DNA from 4 places in the Rhizobium sp. NFACC06-2 genome. Region 1 is predicted to be linked to each of the others. Evidence: riboswitches for the same ligand, from Rfam matches in the RefSeq annotation. Region 1 holds a riboswitch; each other region holds the start of a gene.
What was found. A riboswitch is a leader RNA that binds a small molecule or an ion and turns the genes downstream of it on or off. The one in region 1 is predicted to bind cobalamin.
Positions count from the first base shown of each region.

Region 2: another riboswitch for cobalamin. It lies ahead of nrdH (glutaredoxin-like protein NrdH); the one in region 1 lies ahead of F3H58_RS11255 (CbtB domain-containing protein).
Region 3: another riboswitch for cobalamin. It lies ahead of metE (5-methyltetrahydropteroyltriglutamate--homocysteine S-methyltransferase); the one in region 1 lies ahead of F3H58_RS11255 (CbtB domain-containing protein).
Region 4: another riboswitch for cobalamin. It lies ahead of bluB (5,6-dimethylbenzimidazole synthase); the one in region 1 lies ahead of F3H58_RS11255 (CbtB domain-containing protein).

Region 1 is NZ_FMVA01000005.1:126,612-131,707, forward strand. Features, by position in the region: gene F3H58_RS11235 (GNAT family N-acetyltransferase) at 1-56, shown strand, start outside; gene F3H58_RS11240 (type 1 glutamine amidotransferase family protein) at 77-643, shown strand; gene F3H58_RS11245 (hypothetical protein) at 815-1,129, opposite strand; gene F3H58_RS11250 (CbtA family protein) at 1,134-1,844, opposite strand; gene F3H58_RS11255 (CbtB domain-containing protein) at 1,855-2,037, opposite strand; cobalamin riboswitch at 2,198-2,433, opposite strand; gene F3H58_RS11260 (c-type cytochrome) at 2,619-3,539, opposite strand; gene F3H58_RS11265 (c-type cytochrome) at 3,630-4,064, opposite strand; gene F3H58_RS11270 (LysE family translocator) at 4,183-4,812, opposite strand; gene F3H58_RS11275 (helix-turn-helix transcriptional regulator) at 4,945-5,096, shown strand, end outside.
Region 2 is NZ_FMVA01000008.1:5,833-10,928, reverse strand. Features, by position in the region: gene nrdE (class 1b ribonucleoside-diphosphate reductase subunit alpha) at 1-2,020, opposite strand, end outside; gene nrdI (class Ib ribonucleoside-diphosphate reductase assembly flavoprotein NrdI) at 2,032-2,430, opposite strand; gene nrdH (glutaredoxin-like protein NrdH) at 2,443-2,664, opposite strand; cobalamin riboswitch at 2,919-3,142, opposite strand; gene F3H58_RS14710 (nucleoside triphosphate hydrolase) at 3,276-3,905, opposite strand; gene F3H58_RS14705 (ATP-binding cassette domain-containing protein) at 3,902-4,684, opposite strand; gene F3H58_RS14700 (ABC transporter permease) at 4,684-5,096, opposite strand, start outside.
Region 3 is NZ_FMVA01000009.1:61,369-66,464, forward strand. Features, by position in the region: gene F3H58_RS16305 (helix-turn-helix domain-containing protein) at 1-263, shown strand, start outside; gene F3H58_RS16310 (hypothetical protein) at 358-591, shown strand; gene metE (5-methyltetrahydropteroyltriglutamate--homocysteine S-methyltransferase) at 783-3,131, opposite strand; cobalamin riboswitch at 3,232-3,439, opposite strand; gene F3H58_RS16320 (ATP-binding cassette domain-containing protein) at 3,501-4,283, opposite strand; gene F3H58_RS16325 (sugar ABC transporter permease) at 4,302-5,096, opposite strand, start outside.
Region 4 is NZ_FMVA01000007.1:174,940-180,035, reverse strand. Features, by position in the region: gene F3H58_RS14235 (NAD+ synthase) at 1-187, shown strand, start outside; gene F3H58_RS14230 (glyoxalase superfamily protein) at 441-818, opposite strand; gene F3H58_RS14225 (TolB family protein) at 1,010-1,840, shown strand; cobalamin riboswitch at 1,911-2,093, shown strand; gene bluB (5,6-dimethylbenzimidazole synthase) at 2,189-2,905, shown strand; gene F3H58_RS14215 (DUF2865 domain-containing protein) at 3,097-4,197, opposite strand; gene F3H58_RS14210 (NADP-dependent malic enzyme) at 4,333-5,096, opposite strand, start outside.

The DNA of each region.
Region 1 (5,096 bases):
TGGATTTCGCGCCCCGGCCGGTCACCGGCATGCGCTACATGCAGTCCATCGCCTGATTAAAACCACGGAGACGGCCATGACACGGATCGCCATTGCGCTGGCGCAGGATTTTGCGGACTGGGAACCGGCGCTGCTTGCTGCCGCAGCCCGCAGTTATCTGGGCGTCGAGATCGTCTACGCTACCCCCGATGGCAGGCCGGTGACATCCATGGGCGGGCTGAATGTGACGCCTGACACATCCTATGACGCGCTTGATCCTGTTGGCATCGATGCGCTTGTCATTCCCGGCGGCTTGAGCTGGGAAAAGGGAACGGCTGTCGATCTTGGCGGGCTGGTGCACCGGTTTCGCGACAGGGACCGGCTGGTGGCCGGCATCTGCGCGGCGGCAAGCGCGCTCGGCGGCACGGGCGTCCTGAACGATGTCGCCCATACCGGCAATTCGCTGGCGTCCCACAAGGCTTATGCCGTCTATAGCGGCGAGGCGCTTTACCGCGACCAGCCGAAAGCGGTTAGCGATCGCGGCATCGTCACCGCCGCCGGCAGCGCGCCGGTCAGTTTCGCTGTGGAAATCCTGAAACACCTCGGCCTCTTTGGTCCGGAAGCCGAGGCGGAACTTCAGGTTTTTGCGGCGGAGCATCGCTGAGGCATAGCCGCCTCGGTTGTTTGCGCTCCCTCTACTCCCCGTCATTCCGGCCTTGAGCCGGAATGCAGCCGACGCGCGTCTGCGCGGTGAAAAGAGTCCTTTCAGCCCAAGGACTTGGGCTGGCTGGATCCCGACTCAAGGCCGGGGTGACGGCGGTGAAAACAGCGATGATTATCGCCGATCCAGCACCCGGCACACGCGCGCCGCTGGCTCCTCGCCCTCCCCGGCAATCGCACGGCGAATATCGCGGCTGTTCAGATGCAGGCTGCGGCCGGCGGGTAAATTCGACCCTTTTATCTTGCTGAGCGCCGCAGCGATAAAAGCGGCCTCGTGTTCATGAAAACAGGCGAGAGCGGCCTCGCGATCCGGGGCCGCCCCAAGGACAGCCTTGAAGGCAAGGCGGTGCACGGCGCAGAAAGCGCCGTGACCGGGAACGGCAAAACGCAGCGCATCGAGTTCCTCACTCCATTCCGCCGCGTCCTGCATGGATTTACGCCGACTGGAAGCGCTTCAGGAAAAACGCGCTCAATGTTCCGAGCAAAGCCCAGAAAACGAAGCTCGTGATGGTGGCGGCGACGATGAACTGACGCTCCAGCGGCAGCGGCGCCAGCGCATGTTCACCTTCCGGCGGCAAGGGTGCGCCGACCACATGCGGTGCGACGATCAGCACCAGCGCCAATACGATGGCCCAGGGTTCGCGGCGGAATGCGATCAGCGCAATGCCGCCCGCGGTTGCGGCAACCGTCGCAAGCCACCAGATCTGCCGCGCCTCAAGTGCGGCAGCCGGGCTGCCCGGCAGTTCCGGCGGCAGGCCGATCATCGGCGCCAGCATGACGGCGGCAAAACCGGCAACGCCCCAGAGAAGGCCTTCGCGCCAGCCGCCATTCGTGCCACGCAGCGAAATCAGGCCGGTCAGCACCAGCGCATAACCGATGGCAGTCAGCACATTGGCGGCGACGGTATAGGCGGTGCGCTCGAAGCCATCGGCCGGAGCCCAGGCCTCGTCATTGTGCTCATGGGCGGGAACGGCAGCGCCGGGGGCCGCCGCATCATGGCTGTGGGGCGCTTCGCCGGCGCTTTCATAGGTTTCCGCCTGAAGGATGAGCGGCGTCGTGCTAAAAGCCTGCATTGCCGAGACGGCGAAACCGCCAAGAATGCCGACGAGAACGGCGGTAAAGACGATATTGCGAAAAGACGACATGCCGTTCCCCTCAATGGCAGGGGAAGGCATTGGCATGACGCGTGTCATGCGCAGCGTTATGAACGGCTTCCACATGGGAAAAGCCGACAAAACCGACAACGAACAGGCCAAGCACGATCGCCGTCAGCGATTGCGCGAAGCTGGTTGTTTTTGCGGAAACGGCGGCGTTGGCCGTATTCTGGTTGATGGACATGGTGACCCCTCTCCGGCGCGACCCCGCGCCTTTGGACGCGACCGGACGGCAAAGGCCGTCGAGCCGCTACGATACACTTCACCACGGGGATACGAGACTGACACAGGGAGGCGTCGATCCCGCCACCCTGAAATTCCGCTCTTCCGGACACCCCGCCGGCATGGATATTTCCGCGATGGCAGGTCTCCTGGCTTACGGGTCAAAACCTGAAACACCTTCCCGGCGTCACCCTCTCTGGAAACCTTCGGTTCCCGGCGAGATGGCTTGCCAGTGGCATTTCGTTTCAGGCTCTCCGCTCACAGTTGCGGGGGCAGCCACGAATGAGGATCTCTCCCTATCGTGTTCCCTTTTCACCTTCCGGAACGCCCGGAAGGAACCATCACAGGATTGTTATCCGATGGGCAGGGTCGGGAGTCAATGGTGGGCCTGCTTTCGAACTGCGCGCCGTCGCCTCCATCTCCGTCACCCCGGACTAGATCCGGGGTCCAGCGCGATCAAGTCCTTGATCGCAAGAGACTCTTCTCACGGCGCAGACGCGCCGTGGCTGGATGCCGGATCTAGTCCGGCATGACGGCTGAGGGTTACCGCGACGGTATGGCCTTCAGATAGGCGGCAATCGCATCGCGGTCTTCAGGCGTCAGATGCGCCATGTTCTGCTGCACCTTGACCATGGAGCCGCCGACGCTGTCGAATTCCGGGGTGAAGCCGTTTTCCAGATAGCTCGCAATATCGGCCTCGGCCCAGCTGCCGATGCTTTGCGAGCCGGGGGTAATGTCGGGAATGCGGCCCTCGCCTTCCGGGTTGGGACCGCCGGCCAGCCACTTGTCTTTCACGAAACCGCCAAGCGCGTTGCGCGGCGTGTGGCATTCGCCGCAATGGCCCGGCCCTTCCACCAGATATTGGCCGCGCAGCAATTCGGCATTGGCATTGGCAAGCTCCACGCGGGGCCGCGCCGAGGGGTCGAAATAAAGGAATTTCCAGCCGCCCAGCGCCATGCGCAGATTGAAGGGGAACGGCAACTCGTGATCCGGCGCATCGTTCTGGCTGGCCGGCAGGGCTTTCAGATAACCGAAGAGATCGTTGATGTCCTTCTGCGTCATGCGGGCATAGGAGGCATAGGGAAAGGACGGGTAGAGATGTTCGCCGTTCCTGCCAACACCGCGCGTCATCGCATCGCCGAATTCCGCCAGCGTCCAGCTGCCGATGCCATGCTGCGGATCGGAGGAAATATTGGGGACATGGAAGGTGCCGAAGGGGCTTTTCAGCGCCTGCCCGCCCGAAAGCGTCAACAGCGCCTCGCCTTTCGCATCGGGTGCGGCATGGCAGCTTGCGCAGCCGCCCGCCCAGAACAGCGTTTCGCCATTGGCCAGATCCGGTTCGCCCAGGCTGACCCAGTGGCTGGGCGCCTGCCGCTGAGGCGCGGTGACCCAGGCGAATATGCCGTAGCCCGCAATGGCCGCGACGACGGCCCCGCCCACGAGTTTCGTCCAGATGGAGGACATGCCCCTCTCCCCATTCTCACCTGACCCGGTCAGATGTCTTTCGTGCCTGAGAAAACGCCGCCGGTAAGCGGCGTTTCCAAAGTGCTGCGATTATTTCTTCAGACGATAGGTCTGGTGGCAGGTGCCGCAATCGGCGCCCAGCGTCTTCATGGCGGTGGCGACGCCCGCCTGATCGGTGGGGAGATTGGCGAGAACCATGTCCGCATCCGTACCGAGCTTGGCGGCCTTGGCCTTGAAGTCGTCGAAATTTTCCCAGATGGCGGGGGCAGCGGCGCTGCCGGTCTCGGTGCCGGCGGGGAACTGGTCCGGGAAAGCCTTGGCGTTGGTGCCGATGGTGGTTACGGCAGTCTTGACGGTATCGGCGTCAAAGGGCTTTTCGCCCTTGGAGATGGCGGCGAGCGAACCCATCGCCCCACCGATCTGCTTCATCATGCCTTCACGTTTTTCGACTTCGCCGGCAGCGTAGACCGCTCCGGCGCAAAGACAGCCGAACAGCATGGCCGCGGTGATGGTTTTCAGTTTCATGCAACTCTCCTTGATTCCGGCCGGGACACCGGACGCTTGATGGAACGGCGCGAGGATGCCCTTTCCGGATGGCGAAAAGAAGTCACATTGCGGTGAATTCCATCGTGAAAACAGAAGCCTAAGACAAGGCCTCCCACAGTGTCAGCAGCGCTGCGGCAATCAGCATGAAACCGGCGGCGCGGCCGATGAAGATCGTGGCGGCGGGCGAAGAAACCAGCCATGCCCGGCTTTTATCCGCCGTCAGCGCCAGCGCGCCATAGACCGTGAACTGCGTGACCGCCACCATCGCGCCCATCACCAGCCCCTGCATCCAGATCGGACCATAGGCCGGTTTGAGAAATTGCGGATAGATCGCCATCATGAACAGATAGGCCTTCGGATTGGAAAGGCAGGTCAGCACCGCCCGCCAGAAGGCCTTTCTGACCGAAGCACTCGCCTGCGCCTCATCGCCGTTCACGACAATCGCGCTGCGCATCAGGCCGATGCCGATCCAGATCATATAGGCGGCGCCGAAAACCAGAAGCGGCAGGAACAGCGACGGCATCCAGGCGGCAAGCATGCCGACGCCCAGGGCGCCGTAAAGCGAATGCACGATGCCGCCGGCGCTCATGCCGCTTGCGGCGGAAAGACCCGTTCTCTTGCCGCCCGTCAGCGCGCTTGCCAGCACGAACAGCATATCCATGCCCGGCAGGATGATGATGCCGAACAGGACCAGAAAGAAAAGCCAGAGATTTTCGGCGTAACTCATGTCAGTATCTCCCAAAACGGTTCACGACACATTCGGGAAAATCCATGTTTCTCAATGTGTTTTTCGGTTTATAGGGAAAGCCAACTGACAGCGTTGTGTCAGTTGCGTCGGGAGAGCCACCAGGAAACGGCAATGCGCAAGGCGTCGAGACTATTCGAGATCATCCAGATCCTGCGGCTGGCGCGCCGCCCGGTGACCGCGCAGACGATTGCCGACATGCTGGAAGTGACGGTGCGCTCGGTCTATCGCGACATCGCCGCGCTTCAGACCATGCGTGTGCCGAT
Region 2 (5,096 bases), on a different contig from region 1:
GGAAGAACAGCGTCAGCGACAGGCCCTGATCGACATGCTGGGTCGCGGCCGCATAGGTATCGATGATCTTTTCCGGGCCGATCTCATAGGCATCCTGATAATATTCGAGATTATCATTCGAGAGATAAGAAGCCGGGTAATAAACGCGGCCGATCTTGCCCTCTTTGCGGATTTCGATCTTCGAGACGATTGGATGAATGGAGGAAGTGGAGTGGTTGATATAGGAGATCGAGCCCGTCGGCGGTACGGCCTGAAGGTTCTGGTTATAGAGGCCCGATGCCATCACGTCCTGCTTCAAAGCCTTCCAGTCTTCCTGCGTTGGAATGGCGATACCGGCTTTTTCGAACAGCTCACGGACCTTTTCAGTCGCAGGCAACCATTCCCGGTCGGTATATTTGTCGAAATAGTCGCCCGAGGCATATTTGGAGTTCTCAAAGCCCTTGAAGCTCTGGCGCCTTTCCACCGCCAACCGGTTGCTGGCGCGGATGGCGTGGTAGGTCACGGTGTAGAAATAGATATTGGTGAAATCGACACCTTCTTCAGAACCGTAGAAGATGCGCTCGCGCGCCAGATAACCGTGCAGGTTCATCTGGCCTAGCCCGATGGCGTGGCTGGCATCATTACCCTTTTCCACCGAAGGAACGGAGGAGATGTGGCTCATGTCCGACACTGCCGTCAGCGCCCGGATGGAGGTCTCGATCGTCTTGCCGAAATCCGCCGAATCCATTGCTGATGCAATGTTGAGCGAGCCGAGATTGCAGGAAATATCCTTGCCCATATGGCTGTAGGAAAGATCGGCATTGAACTCGCTTGCCTCGCTAACCTGCAGGATTTCCGAGCAGAGATTGCTCATGCTGATGCGGCCGGCGATCGGATTTGCGCGGTTCACCGTGTCCTCGAACATGATGTAGGGATAACCGCTCTCGAACTGGATTTCGGCGATCACCTGGAAGAATTCGCGCGCCTTGATCTTCTTCTTGCGGATGCGGCTATCGGCAACCATTTCATGATATTTTTCGGTGACCGAAATCTCGGTCAACGGCACGCCATAGACCCGCTCCACATCATAGGGCGAAAACAGATACATATCCTCGTTGTTGCGGGCGAGTTTGAAGGTGATGTCGGGGATCACCACGCCGAGCGACAGGGTCTTGATGCGGATTTTTTCGTCGGCATTTTCGCGCTTGGTATCGAGGAAGCGCATGATATCCGGATGGTGAGCATGCAGATAGACCGCGCCGGCACCCTGACGCGCACCAAGCTGGTTGGCGTAGGAAAAACTGTCTTCCAGCAGTTTCATGACGGGAATAACGCCGGAAGACTGGTTTTCGATCTGTTTGATCGGCGCTCCAAATTCGCGAATATTGGTCAAGGACAGCGCCACGCCGCCGCCGCGCTTGGAAAGCTGCAGCGCCGAATTGATGGAGCGGCCGATGCTTTCCATATTGTCTTCCACACGCAGCAGAAAACATGAAACCAGCTCACCGCGGCTCTTCTTGCCGGCGTTTAGGAATGTCGGCGTTGCCGGCTGGAAGCGACCTGAAATGATCTCGTCCATCAGGTCGCGGGCCAACTGTTCGTCACCACGCGCGAGAGCCAGCGCCACCATGCAGACACGGTCCTCGTAACGCTCGAGATAACGTTTTCCGTCGAAGGTCTTCAGCGTATAGGACGTGTAATATTTGAAGGCGCCGAGAAAGGTCGGAAAGCGGAATTTCCGGGCGTAGGCCTCATCGTAGAGGTCACGGACGAAATTGAAGGAGTACTGGTCCAGCACTTCCTGCTCGTAATATCCCTCCGTTACCAGATAATCGAGCTTCTCCCTAAGGTTATGGAAAAAGACGGTGTTCTGGTTGACGTGCTGGAGGAAATATTGCCGGGCGGCCAGGCGATCCTTGTCGAGCTGGATCTTTCCGTTCTCGTCATAGAGGTTCAGCATCGCGTTCAGCGCGTGGTAATCCATAGCCGCATCGAGCGGTTTCTGGGTTGCGGCTAGCGGCTGTTTGGCGTCCTTGCGCATGGCGCTCGAGGTCAGCGTGTCCAAAATCGTTCCAATCCATGTTTGACGTTGGCGACATCTTCCTCCGTGCCGAGAAGCTCGAAGCGATAGAGAAACGGCACGGCGCATTTGCGCGAGACGATATCTCCGGCGGATGCGAAAGCTGCGCCAAAATTCGTGTTTCCCGCCGCGATGACGCCGCGAATGAGATTTCGGTTGGAGGGCTCGTTCAAGAACCGGATGACCGGTTTCGGGACGGCCCCTTTCGTGCCGCCGCCCCCGTAGGTGGGGGTGACCAGCACATAGGGCTCAGACACATGCGGTACGTCGTCCTCCGCGCCGAGCGGCAGGCGAAACAGACGCCGTCCCAGTTTCAGAAGGAAACGATGGGTGTTTTCAGAGCGGCTGGAATAATAGACGATCAGGCCCATCGCCTTGCCGCCTCAACTGATCGAGCCGATCATATCCGGCCGGAAACCCGCCCAATGGCGTTCGCCGGCAACAACGACGGGAACCTGCATGTAGCCGAGGCCACGCACGTGATCGAGCGCATCCGCATCTTCGGAAATATCGACAATCTCATAGGGGACGCCGATGCGGTCGAGAGCGCGATAGGTCGCGGTGCACTGGACGCAGGCGGGCTTGCTGTAAACGGTGACGGTCATAATTTCCTCTCTAGAAGCCGGTTTCGGACACGGCTCAACATTGCCGATTGCAATCGCAATCGGCGGCGATGGATCTGTCATTAAGGTGGGCGTGCGCGGCTTTAGCCGCGTAAAATCGCTCTCTACGCCGACGAGCGCAGCAACTCAAACAAATGCACTGGCATGACTTCACCCCGAAGCTTGTTCTGGAGGGGGCAGAAAAGGGCGCACGCAAATCATTTGCGTCATACACCTTCCTCCGGACACCCCGCCCGTGGACGTTTGCGCTCAAGGCAGGTCTCCTGACTTGCGGGTCACAACATCTATTCCGGCCTTCCCGAAGCTTTCGGCTCCAGTGACCCAAATCGGAACGATGCTCACCGCTTACAGTTGCGGGGGCAGTTTCGGCCTTGCTCCACCATGATGGCGTTACGCACCGAATTCCCGTCTTAGCTCCCAACCCTTGCGAATCGGAAGAACCTCGAACACCACATATAGTATATGAGGAAATTTTCGCGTCAATGAATAGACACACAAAAGCCCCACCCTGTGGATCAAAAAGATTCAACACATGGTCAACAAAGGCTTAACGGCACATGCGCGCCGCCGCTCAAAGAGAGAAAAACGTTAATCTATTCCCAGGTATCGATGCGGATATCGGCGGGACGGGCGTTCTCAATCACCCTTTTTCCGTTCGGAAGATCGTTTTCGAAAAGTTTGGCGTGGATCGCAGCCTCGTCGAGACCATAGCCCTGCCATCTTTTCCGCAGCCTCTCCTCAAGTACGTCGACGGACGGCCCTACAAAAATGGTGAGGTCGAAGCTCCTGGAAAGAGTTGTCCACGGCGCCTCGTCCAGCAGCAGATAATTGCCTTCAGCAAGGATAAAGCGTGTTTCCGGCGCAATCGCCCGGGCGGACGCTATCGCGATTTCACGGGAACGGTCGAAAACCGGAACAAGCACCTCATGCCCGCCCTTGCGGACGGCGGAGACGATATCGAGGAAACCGCGCACGTCGAAGGTTTCGGGTGCGCCCTTTCGCGACAGCAGCCCCCGTTCTTCAAGAATGCCGTTGTCCATATGGAAGCCATCCATGGGCAGCACGGCGGCCGTTTCGCCCCGCGCCAGCAAAGCATCACAAAGGGCATCCGCCAGCGTGGATTTGCCGGCCCCAGGGGGACCGGCAATAGCGACGATAAAACGGGATTTACCTTCTGCCCGCCGAAGAACGTCTTCGGCGATCGTTTCAAGCTTCAGCATCATGCGGCAAGCGTTTCCTTCGGCGCTTCCTTGGCGCCGGTCATGAAGGCGACGGCGTCGGACATGGAGTAGTCCTTCGGATTGATGACGCACAGGCGCTTGCCTAGCCGGTGAATATGGATGCGATCCGCAACCTCGAAGACATGCGGCATGTTATGCGAGATCAGGACGATCGGCAGGCCGCGTGAACGCACATCGAGGATAAGCTCCAGCACGCGACGGCTTTCCTTGACGCCGAGTGCTGCCGTCGGCTCGTCGAGGATGACGACCTTGGAACCGAAGGCCGCCGCACGCGCCACGGCCACACCCTGACGCTGGCCGCCGGAGAGGGTTTCCACCGCCTGATTGATGTTCTGGATCGTCATCAGGCCGAGTTCCGACAGTTTCTCCCGGGCGAATTTTTCCATGGCCGGGCGGTCAAGGGCCCGGAAGAGGCTGCCCTGAATGCCGGGTTTGCGGATTTCCCGGCCGAGAAACATATTGTCGGCTATGGAAAGCGCCGGCGAAAGCGCGAGGTTCTGATAGACCGTCTCGATGCCAGCCTTGCGCGCCTCTATCGGCGAGCGGAACTGGACGAGCTGGCCTTCCAGCCGGATTTCCCCTTCATCGGGTGTCACCGCACCGGAAATTGCCTTGATGAGAGAGGATTTGCCGGCGCCGTTATCACCGATCACCGCCAAGATTTCGCCCGGATAGAGGTCGAAATCGGCATGATCGAGGGCGGTCACACGACCATAGCGCTTGACGAGATTGCGTGCTGTGAGAATGGGTTCTTTTGCCATCAGCCTGCTACCTTTCTGATCCACTGGTCGATTGCGACAGCCATGATGATGAGGACGCCGATCAACAGATAGGTCCATTGCGGGTCTGTTCCGATAAGCCTGAGGCCGAGCGAAAAGACGCCGACGATCAGGGCGCCGAAGATCATGCCCATGATGGAGCCGCGCCCGCCGAACAGCGACAGGCCGCCGATAACCACTGCGGTAATGGATTCTATATTGGCGAATTGACCGGCTGTCGGCGAAACCGAGCCGATGCGGCCGATCAAGGCCCAGCCAGCGAAGGCGCAGATGAGACCCGACAGCGTGTAAACGGTGGTCAGCATGCGCTTGACGTTGACACCGGCAAGTTCGGCGGCATCCGGATCGTCACCGACAGCATAAAGATGGCGACCCCAGGCGGTGCGGTTCAGCA
Region 3 (5,096 bases), on a different contig from region 1:
CCATTGCGTCGATTCTCGGCGTTGAGGTCAGCTCCCTGTTCGCCAATGCCACGCCCGATGGCGACCCGGCCAATCCGGCCCTTGGCACGATCAATGCCATGCAGACCTTCGTGGCCTCGAATGAAGGCTTTTCGCTCAATCAGGCCTTTTCGCGCATCAAGAGCGCCGCCGTGCGCAGAAGCATCGTCGCTCTCGTGACATCGCTCGCCGCCACTGAAGCGGCGGAAAATGCCGCCGCGCCGGCGGACAAAAAGGACGATTGACGCAGGTGTGACGCTCGCGTGACGCTCGATGTGGTCGAAAATGAACAACGCAACATCATCGCGTTTTCATACTGTCGACTGTCGAGAGGGAATCATGGCGGCGTCTACCACAGATATACTTGAACAGGACAATGCAGACGAGATTCTGGCGCTCGGGCGGATGGTTTCCTATCTTTGCCAGCGTTCGAAATCTCTGGAACTGGGCATGTCGACCTATTTCCTGGAAATGGCATTGTTGTCGCTGGCCCAGGACATCAATCAGCAGGGTCTGCCGCCGGTAAGCGCAGAGCTTAATGTCGGCGCCTTCGCTCAGGCCGATCTGCATTGAGCGCTTTCGCAACGGCGTAGATTCGCCGGGATTGAGCGTTTCCATACCGATCTCCAGTCGCAGCCCGGAAACGTTCTCTCTGCCTGTCCGGCTGGCTCCATCCTCCCGGAGAGGCATTCATATGCCCTCCCCCACATTTTTCAGGCGTAAGCCATGATGGAGGCCCGGTTCTCGCCGGGCCTCCATTCATATCAAAGCACCGCGCGGCGAAGCTCGGCAGCGGCGGCGACCATGTTGACCAGGGCGGGCCTCACCTCTTCCCATTTACGCGTCTTCAAGCCGCAATCCGGATTGATCCAGAGCTGCCGGTCGTCAAGCCGCTCTCGCGCCAGCGCCAGAAGATCGACCATTTCTCCAACCGCCGGCACGCGCGGCGAGTGGATGTCATAAACGCCGGGACCGATCTGGTTCGGGTATTTGTAGCTCCGAAACGCATCCAGCAATTCCATCTTCGAACGCGAGGTCTCGATGGAGATCACGTCGGCGTCCATGGCAGCAATGGCATCGATAATCTGGTTGAATTCGGAATAGCACATATGGGTGTGAACCTGAGTGCGGTCGCGCACGCCGCTGGAGCAAATGCGGAAGCATTCCACCGCCCAGCCGAGATAATCCTGCCAGTCCCGGTGCCGAAGCGGCAGTCCTTCACGAAGAGCCGCCTCATCGATCTGGATCATCTGCGCGCCGGCTGCTTCGAGATCATTGACCTCATCGCGGATGGCGAGCGCGATCTGGCGGCATGTCAGGCTTCTGGCGATATCGTCGCGCACGAAAGACCAGTTGAGGATCGTCACCGGCCCGGTCAGCATGCCCTTGACGGGTTTGTCGGTGAGCGACTGCGAATATTCCCACCAGCGAACCGTCATCGCTTTCGGACGCGACACGTCGCCGAAAATGATGGGCGGGCGCACATAACGCGAACCGTAACTCTGCACCCATGCATGTTGAGTGAAGGCGAAGCCGGAAAGCTGCTCGCCAAAATATTGCACCATGTCATTGCGCTCGAACTCGCCGTGCACGAGAACGTCGAGACCGATTTCCTCCTGCCAGCGAATGGTCGCTTCGGTTTCCTTCTGCAGGAATTTTTCATATTGCGCATCCGTCAGAGCGCCCTTGGAATGTGCCGATCTGGCCTTGCGCACCTCCGGCGTCTGCGGGAAGGAGCCAATGGTCGTCGTCGGGAAAAGCGGCAACGCAATGGCCTGCGACTGCACTTTCTGCCGCTCGGCAAACGGGCTCGCCCGCTTCCTGTCGGCCTCGCCAATCGTCGCAATACGCTTCTGCACGGCGGCGTCCGTTACCTTCGGCGAGGATGCACGCGCGGCAACGGCCTTCGAGGCAGCCTCCAGTTCCGCCGCGATAGCAGCCTTGCCCTTACCGAGAGCCTTGCCAAGCGTGGCAAGTTCGCCGAGCTTCTGGGTGGCGAAGGAAAGCCAGCTTTTGAGATCGGCATCGAGGCCGGTTTCCAGTTCGAGATCGACCGGAACATGCAGCAGCGAGCAGGACGGCGCGATCTGAAACGCCGCCGCACCGCGTACCGCGATGGCGGATTCCAATCGGGTAATGATTGCAGCGAGATCAGCGCGCCAGATGTTGCGGCCGTCGATGATACCCAGCGACAGGACGTGATTTTCCGGCAACGCATTTAACGCCGTCTCCAGCGCATCGGGCGCCCGCACCAGATCGATATGAAGGCCCGCGACCGGAAGCGACGCGACGGCTTCGAGATTGTCCTCAAGCCCACCGAAATAGGTGGCGAGCAGGATTTTCAGATCCGGCGCGGCCTTCGACAAAGCCCGATAGGCCACAGCCAGCGCGTGACGCTCCCCCTCGGAAAGATCGAGCACGGCGACCGGCTCGTCGATCTGCACCCAGTCCGCACCGGCCGCGCGCAGGCGACGCAGCAGCTCTTCATAGACGGGCAGCAGCCTCGCCAGCAGATCGAGCGGCTTGAAGGCTGCCTCGCGCGACTTGGCAAGCTTCAGGAACGTGACCGGGCCGAGAATGACCGGACGCGTATGGATGCCGAGCGCCTTCGCCTCAAGGAAGTGGTCGACCGGCTTTTGCGAGGTGAGCACGAAGTGCTGATCCTCTGAAACCTCCGGCACCATATAGTGATAGTTGGTGTCGAACCATTTGGTCATTTCCAGCGCCGGAACGCCCTGACCATGATGCGAGTGTCCTTCATGCCCATGGCCGCAGCCTGCATGCCCTTCGCTCTGGCTGCCGCGCGCCATGGCGAAATAGGTGGAGAGGGAAACATCTCCACCCGCCCGTCCATAGAGGGATGGAATGGCGCCCACCATCACGGCTGTATCTAGGACATGATCGTAAAGGGAGAAATCGTTGGACGGGATATGGGTAATCCCCTTCTCAAGCTGAAGCGCCCAGTTTTCGGCGCGCAGCCTAGCTGCGGTTTCGAGCAGTTCCGTCTCGGAAATCTTGCCGGACCAGAAGCCTTCAAGCGCGAACTTCAGTTCACGATGGCGTCCGATCCTCGGAAAACCGAGCGATGCGACTGGAATGGTCTTGTCTGGCATTGTCATACCCCATTTGGTTGTGGGGGCATGGGTAAAGCGGACGCGTGCAGGCCCGGCCTTTGCCGGACCATTGCAGCAACCACTGGGACACCCCGCCCGTGGACGTTATTTTGTCCTGGCAGGTCTCCTGGCTTACGGGTCGTCGCCTTTGTCCGTCTTCCCGGGGTTTACCCCAGTGACGTGTTGGACAAAGGCTCGCCGCTTACAGTTGCGGGGGCAGCTCCGGTCTTGCCGATCGTCGGCGCACCGGATTCCCTCTTAGCTCCGGGATCGAACGAGCCCGGAGAACCATGACACCCGCATTTCTCACCACGGGCGTCACGATGTCAATAGACATAAAGAAATCTTTATATCTTTATTTCACTGAGCTCAGAGCGCCACCGCACCCGGCCCCGGCACCGCACCGGCCGGCACCTTGCCCAGAATGATCATGCCAAGCACCTCGTCCTTGGTGACATCCTGCGTGCGGGCATGGCCCACCACCTTGCCGTTCTTCATCACGAAGACCCGGTCGGCCAGATCGAAGACATCGTGAATATCGTGGCTGATGAGGAAGATGCCGATGCCCTGCCGTTTCAACTCCTTGACGAGATCGCCCACCTGCGCCGTTTCCTGCGGGCCGAGTGCGGCGGTCGGCTCGTCCATGATGAGGATGCGGGCATCGAACAGAATGGCGCGGGCAATGGCGACGGACTGCCGCTGGCCGCCGGACAATGCCTTCACCGGCTCCTTGAACCGCCGGAAGTTGGGGTTGAGACGCCCCATGACTTCGCGAGCGGAAGCTTCCATGGCGACATCGTCAAGCGTGCCCCATTTCGTCTTCAGCTCGCGGCCGAGATAAAGGTTGGCCGCCGCATCGACATTATCGGCCACGGCCAGTGTCTGGTAGATGGTCTCGATGCCATATTTCTTGGCATCGCGTGGATTGCGGATATCGGCGTCCTCGCCATTGATGAGAATATCGCCGCCATCGCGCCGATAGGCGCCGGAGAGGATTTTGATCAGCGTCGATTTGCCCGCACCATTGTGGCCGAGAAGGGCAACCACCTCACCGGGGAAAAGATCGACAGAGGCGTTTTCCACTGCATGGATGCCGCCGAAGGAAATGGAAATATTGCGCATTTCCACGAGGGGCGTGACTTGGTCCGTCATAGGAGTTCTCCTCGGTTCTTACTTGGCGCGGGCGCGGTAGATGGTGTCGAGCCAGACGGCGACGACCAGGACCACACCGACGACGATGCGCTGGAAGGGCGTATCGATGCCCACCAGCACCATGCCGGATTGCAGCGACTGCATGACGAGCGCGCCGAGCATCGCGCCCGCTATGGTTCCGACACCGCCGGCAAGCGAGGTGCCGCCGATGACGGCCGCCGCGATGGTATAAAGCTCGTCCAGCTCGCCCTGGGCATTGGTTGCCGCGTTGAGGCGGGCGGTGGAGATGGCGGCGGCGATGGCGCACAGAACGCCCATCAGCGTGAAGATCTTCACCGTCACCCAGCGGGTCTTGATGCCGGCGAGTTCGGCCGCTTCCGGATTGCCGCCGATGGCGAAGACGTAACGTCCGAAACGCAGCCGTGTGGCGATGAAGGTCATGACCGCACCCACGGCAAGCGCCATCAGCACCGGAATGGCGATGCCGTGCGAAATGAACAGACCGCCTTCAGGCCAGGCGATGCCATTGGCGTCGGCATAGTTGCGGGCGATGTTGACCGGCCATGGATAGCTGTTGACCACCGCCACGAAACCGATGACGACAAGGCAACCCAGCGCGGCCAGAAAATATTCCGCCCAGACGGGCCGCAACGGAAAGCCGAAACGGCGGCGCTGATGGCGGGAGTTCAGGATGGCCGCAATGATGGCGACGCAGGCGATGACAGCGGCGATCCAGCTCCATGTCGCGCCGATCGAGCCGCTGGTGCCTCCGCCCATCAGGCGGAAGGTGGAATCCATCGGCGCCACGGTGCG
Region 4 (5,096 bases), on a different contig from region 1:
GAAGGAAATGTCGGTCGAGGAAATTCTGGCGCGCGGTCATGATGTGGCGACCGTGCACCGGGTGGAGCATCTGCTTTACCTCGCCGAATACAAACGTCGCCAATCAGCTCCGGGCGTGAAGATCACCAAGAAGAACTTTGGAAGGGATCGGCGTTATCCGATCACCAACCGGTTCCGGGATCGGTGATTGAAGGAAGACGCTGGTAGCGGATGTTTTGCCCGGCGTTGCCGCTCGTTTCTTCTCCCCGCCGGGGAGAAGGTGGCCCGAAGGGTCGGATGAGGGGGCAACGTTGCCGTAACTCACTGCCCTTGCCCCCTCATCCCGCTGCCGCGGACTTCTCCCCGGCGGGGAGAAGAAACACGGGGCATACGCTCGTTCCACAACAAGCCTTCGCGTTTAAGCAAGCGGCGCGGAGAAAACTCCGCGCCGTTCGCTGATCTCAAATAACCTGCCCCACATCGATGCGGTTGCCATCCGGGTCCTCAAACACAAAGGCGCGCAGGCCGTAATCCTTGTCCTGCAGGCCCTTGATGATGCGCAAGCCCTGGCTCTCGCAGAGCGCATGCAGCGCATCGACATCGCTCACCATCATATGCGCCACATTGAAAGGCGCTGCCTTGTGGGTGGGCTGCAATGTCAGGTGCAGTTCGGCATTGCCCTGTTTGAGAATCATGAAGCCGACAGGGTTGCCGTTTTCGAAGGTCTTTTCGAAGCCCAGCACGCCAACGTAAAAATCATGGGCCTTTTCGATGTTTTTGACAGGAAGCATTGCGGCGATCCGGCCGAAGCGGATGCCGTGATCGGCGATGGTATTCATCGCGGAACCTCGGTTTTAGGAGAAACGGCAAGGGTCACGGACGGTGCCGGAGCGCTGGCGTTTTTTCCGGTTTGAATTTGCAGGACGGTGCCTGCCGCCCTAGGATCATAATCGAGGCGATGGTGGATGCAAACGGAATGTCTGCATTGCCGGGCGCTTTGAACGACACACGGACACGCCCGGGAGGCAGAATGCGTAGCTCCATCGAAATCTTCAACATCCGCACCCGGCAGATGCGGGTGGTGTGGCAGACGCCCGCTCTTTTCGAAGCGCCGAACTGGTCGCCGGATGGACAATATCTGCTGTTGAACAGCGATGGGCTGCTTTATAGCCTGTCCCTTTCCGGTGACGCGTCGCCACAAAAGGTCGATACGGGTTTCGCAATCCAGTGCAACAACGATCACGGCATTTCGCCCGACGGTTCGCTTTACGCCATTTCAGACAAGGTGGAATTCGGCAAAAGCGCCATCTATCTTCTGTCCTCGGCGGGCGGCGCGCCGCAGCTGATGACGAAGAACCTGCCCTCCTATTGGCATGGCTGGTCCCCCAACGGGAAAAGCTTTGCCTATTGCGGTATTCGCGATCAGGTTTTCGATATCTATTCCATGGACATAGACAGCGGCGTTGAAACACGCCTTACCCATGGTGATGGCCGCAATGACGGTCCTGACTATTCGCCTGACGGTATGTGGATCTATTTCAATTCCAGCCGCACGGGGCAAATGCAGATCTGGCGGGTGCGGGTGGATGGCTCAGCCGTGGAGCGTATCACCGACAGCCCCTATGGCGACTGGTTTCCGCACCCGTCACCAAAAGGAGACAAGGTGGTGTTCATTTCCTATGATGGCGACGTTTTCGACCATCCGCGCGATCTCGACGTGCGGGTGCGGTTGATGGATATGGATGGCGGCAATGTCGAAACGCTTTTCGAGCTGTTTGGCGGGCAGGGCACGATGAACTCTCCCAACTGGTCACCTGATGGGGATGAGTTCGCTTATGTCAGATATTTCCCGGTGGAATGATGAAGGCAAGGTGCGGCAGGCCACATTGCCGCACCGCCTGCACGACACTTGCGTTCGCACGCTATTTTGCCCATAGCTTCACCCGTCAGGTGCCCGCCTTTGCGGCGGGAGAATCGGGAATCCGGTGAGAGACCGGAACGTGCCCAACGCTGTGAGGCGGATGCCCTTTTTCACATGCCACTGAAGTTATTCGGGAAGGCGAAAGGGGCGGATGAAGCCTAGTCAGAAGACCGGCCTGGCAAAATAGACCGAACCGCGCGGACGGCGGCAGGTTGCTGGAAAGCGAGTCGTCGCTGCAAACCTTCCATGGTTTCGGCACCGGCCCGCCCGCATTGTTAGGGATAAACGATGCCGACCGAACCGCCCGTCACCACGCCACACGACACCAACCCCTTCGATCACGCGCTTTCACCCGCCCGCCCGTTTTCCGCGGACGAGCGCGAGGCGATCTACCGCGCCATCGAGACGCGGCGTGATGTGCGCGACCAGTTCCTGCCAGACCCGCTGCCGGATGATCTCGTCGAGCGCCTCCTGAAAGCGGCGCATGCCGCTCCCTCCGTCGGTTTCATGCAGCCGTGGAACTTCACCCTCGTCACCGACGGCGCCGTGCGCCAGGCGGCATGGGTGGCCTTCAGCCGCGCCAATGAAGAGGCGGCGGCGATGTTTGCGGGTGAAAAGCAGGCGCTTTATCGCAGCCTGAAGCTCGAAGGCATCCGCAAGGCGCCGCTCAGCATCTGCGTCACCTGCGATCCGACACGGGGGGGCAAGGTGGTGCTGGGCCGCACCCATAATCCACGTACGGATGTCTATTCCACCGTCTGCGCCATTCAGAACCTCTGGCTCGCGGCCCGGGCCGAAGGCGTCGGCGTCGGCTGGGTCAGCATTTTCCATGACAGCGATGTCCGGGCCATTCTGGATATTCCTGATCATATCGAGATCGTCGCCTGGCTGTGCCTCGGTCGCGTCGATACGCTTTACACCGAACCGGAACTGGCGGTGAAGGGCTGGCGGCAGCGTGTACCGCTGGAGGAGCTTGTGTTTCGGAACCGCTGGGGTGGGGTGTAGACACGGATGCCTACGAATAGGTCGGGACATTGCCGTGCATTCTTCTCCCCGCCGGGGAGAAGGTGGCCCGAAGGGTCGGATGAGGGGGTAACGGTAGAGATTTGCGGAGAGCTTGCCCCCTCATCCCGCTGCCGCGTACTTCTCCCCGGCGGGGAGAAGAAATACGCCTCGCGCGCTCGCTCACGACGTAGTCACTGCTGCGGCTGGATGCCTTTCAGCGCCGGGTTTTTCAGGTCGATCTTGCCGGTCTGGTCCGGCAGGAATTTGGGGCCGATGACACGCACTTTTGCATCGTTCGGGTCATAGTCGCGCTCAGGAACGGGTTGTTCCGGCGGCTTTGCGGCCTGCTGCTCGGCGGGCTTCGGAGCCTTGTCACCTTGGGGTGATGGAATGGTGGTGATGCTGGAATAGGGCTTTTCGGCTTCCGGCCGGGACGCCTGTTCCTGCTTTTGCATCTGCTCGTGATAGGCGGCCATGTTGCAGGCGCAGCCGGGCGCTTTCGTTGAGGCATTGCGATAGGCGAAGGCGGTCGGCAGGTCCTTGTAGGGTTTGCCGGTCTCGGCGGAAACCATGTCTGCTGTTTCCTGATCCGTCATGGAATGGAAATAAAGTTCCGTCTCGGTTCCCGGGCACATTTTCTGGCACTGTTCGGCCTGGGCGCGGAAATCAAGCGGCGAGGCATTGGAGGCGATCGGGAAGAACGATCCGTCGCAGGTTCTCACGCAGAGGGTACGAAGCCCGCCCTCGGCGGAGGCGTTGGGGTAGGGCGAAAGTCCTACCTGTCCCGGCTCAACGCCGCCCTGCCTGAAGGCATCGGGATAACGGGTCACGTCGGGAGCCTGCGGCGGTTGCGTGTCCGTTTCCGGCATCGTCGTGCAGCCATTGGCATCGAGGGCGGCGAGAATGCGCTCGCGCCTCACGTCGACGTCGTCACTGCGTGCTGCCGCCATGGCGTCGTCGCGATCGCGGATGATCGCGTCACGTTCAGCCTCGGCATCCACCAGCGCATCGCCGATCTCGGCGCAGAGGCCGGCATTGGGATTGCCATAAACGATGACGCTGCCTGATGAGCAGCCATAGCTGCGCATGTCGTTCCTGATCTTGCGGATGACGATGTTCTGGCGGGCGAGCGCATTGGCGTAACGCCGCACCTCGGCCGTGTTGCCGATGACACGCGGCGGCTCGCGCAGCTGTTGATAAAGCATATCGCAGACCTGATCCGCGAAAGCGGCGGCCGGGGTGATGAAAACAAGGGGAAGCAGGAGGCCGATGATGCGGCTGCGCCGGGTCAATTGTGCGATCCGTTCGATGTCCCCGGCCGGTGGCAGGGGTGTTACGCTTCAGGAAATCCGTGTTTCAGGAAGATAACATAAGCTGTTGCCGCAATGCGGCAACAGCATGTTCAAAACTGCGTTAATACGCCTTCATCACACCGAAGGGTGCGAGGCCTGCACCACGGCAAAGGCCGCCATGTTGACGACACCGCGCGAGGTGACGCTGGGCGACAGGATATGGGCGGGCAGGGCCGTGCCGAGCAGGATGGGGCCGACATGCAGGCCTTCCGTCAGCGTGCGGGTGACGCCGAGCGTGATGTTTGCGGCATCGAGGTTCGGGAAGACCAGAAGGTTCGCTTCGCCTGTCAGCACGCTGTTGGGCATGGCGCGCTTGCGCAGCGCTTCCGAAAGGGCCGAGCCGCCCTGCATTTCGCCATCCACTTCCAGTTCCGGTGCGGCTTCCTGCACGATCTTCAGGGCGCGGCGCATCTTGCGGGCGCTTTCGGAATCGCGCGAGCCGAAATTGGAATGGCTGGCGAGCGCGATCTTTGGCGTGATGCCGAAGCGGCGGATTTCCTTGGCCGCGAGGATCGCCATCTCGGCCACTTCCTCTGATGTCGGGTCGTTGTTGACGAAGGTATCGGTGAGGAACAGCGCGCCCTGCTGGGTGATGAGCAGGCTGAGGCCGGCGAAGGAACGCACGCCTTCCTGCTTGCCGATGATCTGGTTGACGTCGCGCAGGTGGCGGTCATAACGGCCTTCGAGGCCGCAGATCAGCGCATCCGCTTCACCGCGCTTCACCGACAGCGCGCCGATGACGGTCGTGTTGGTGCGCACGATGGTACGCGCCGCTTCCGGATTGATGCCGGCGCGGCCAACGAGGGCAAAATAGTCATCCACGTATTCGCGGTAGCGCG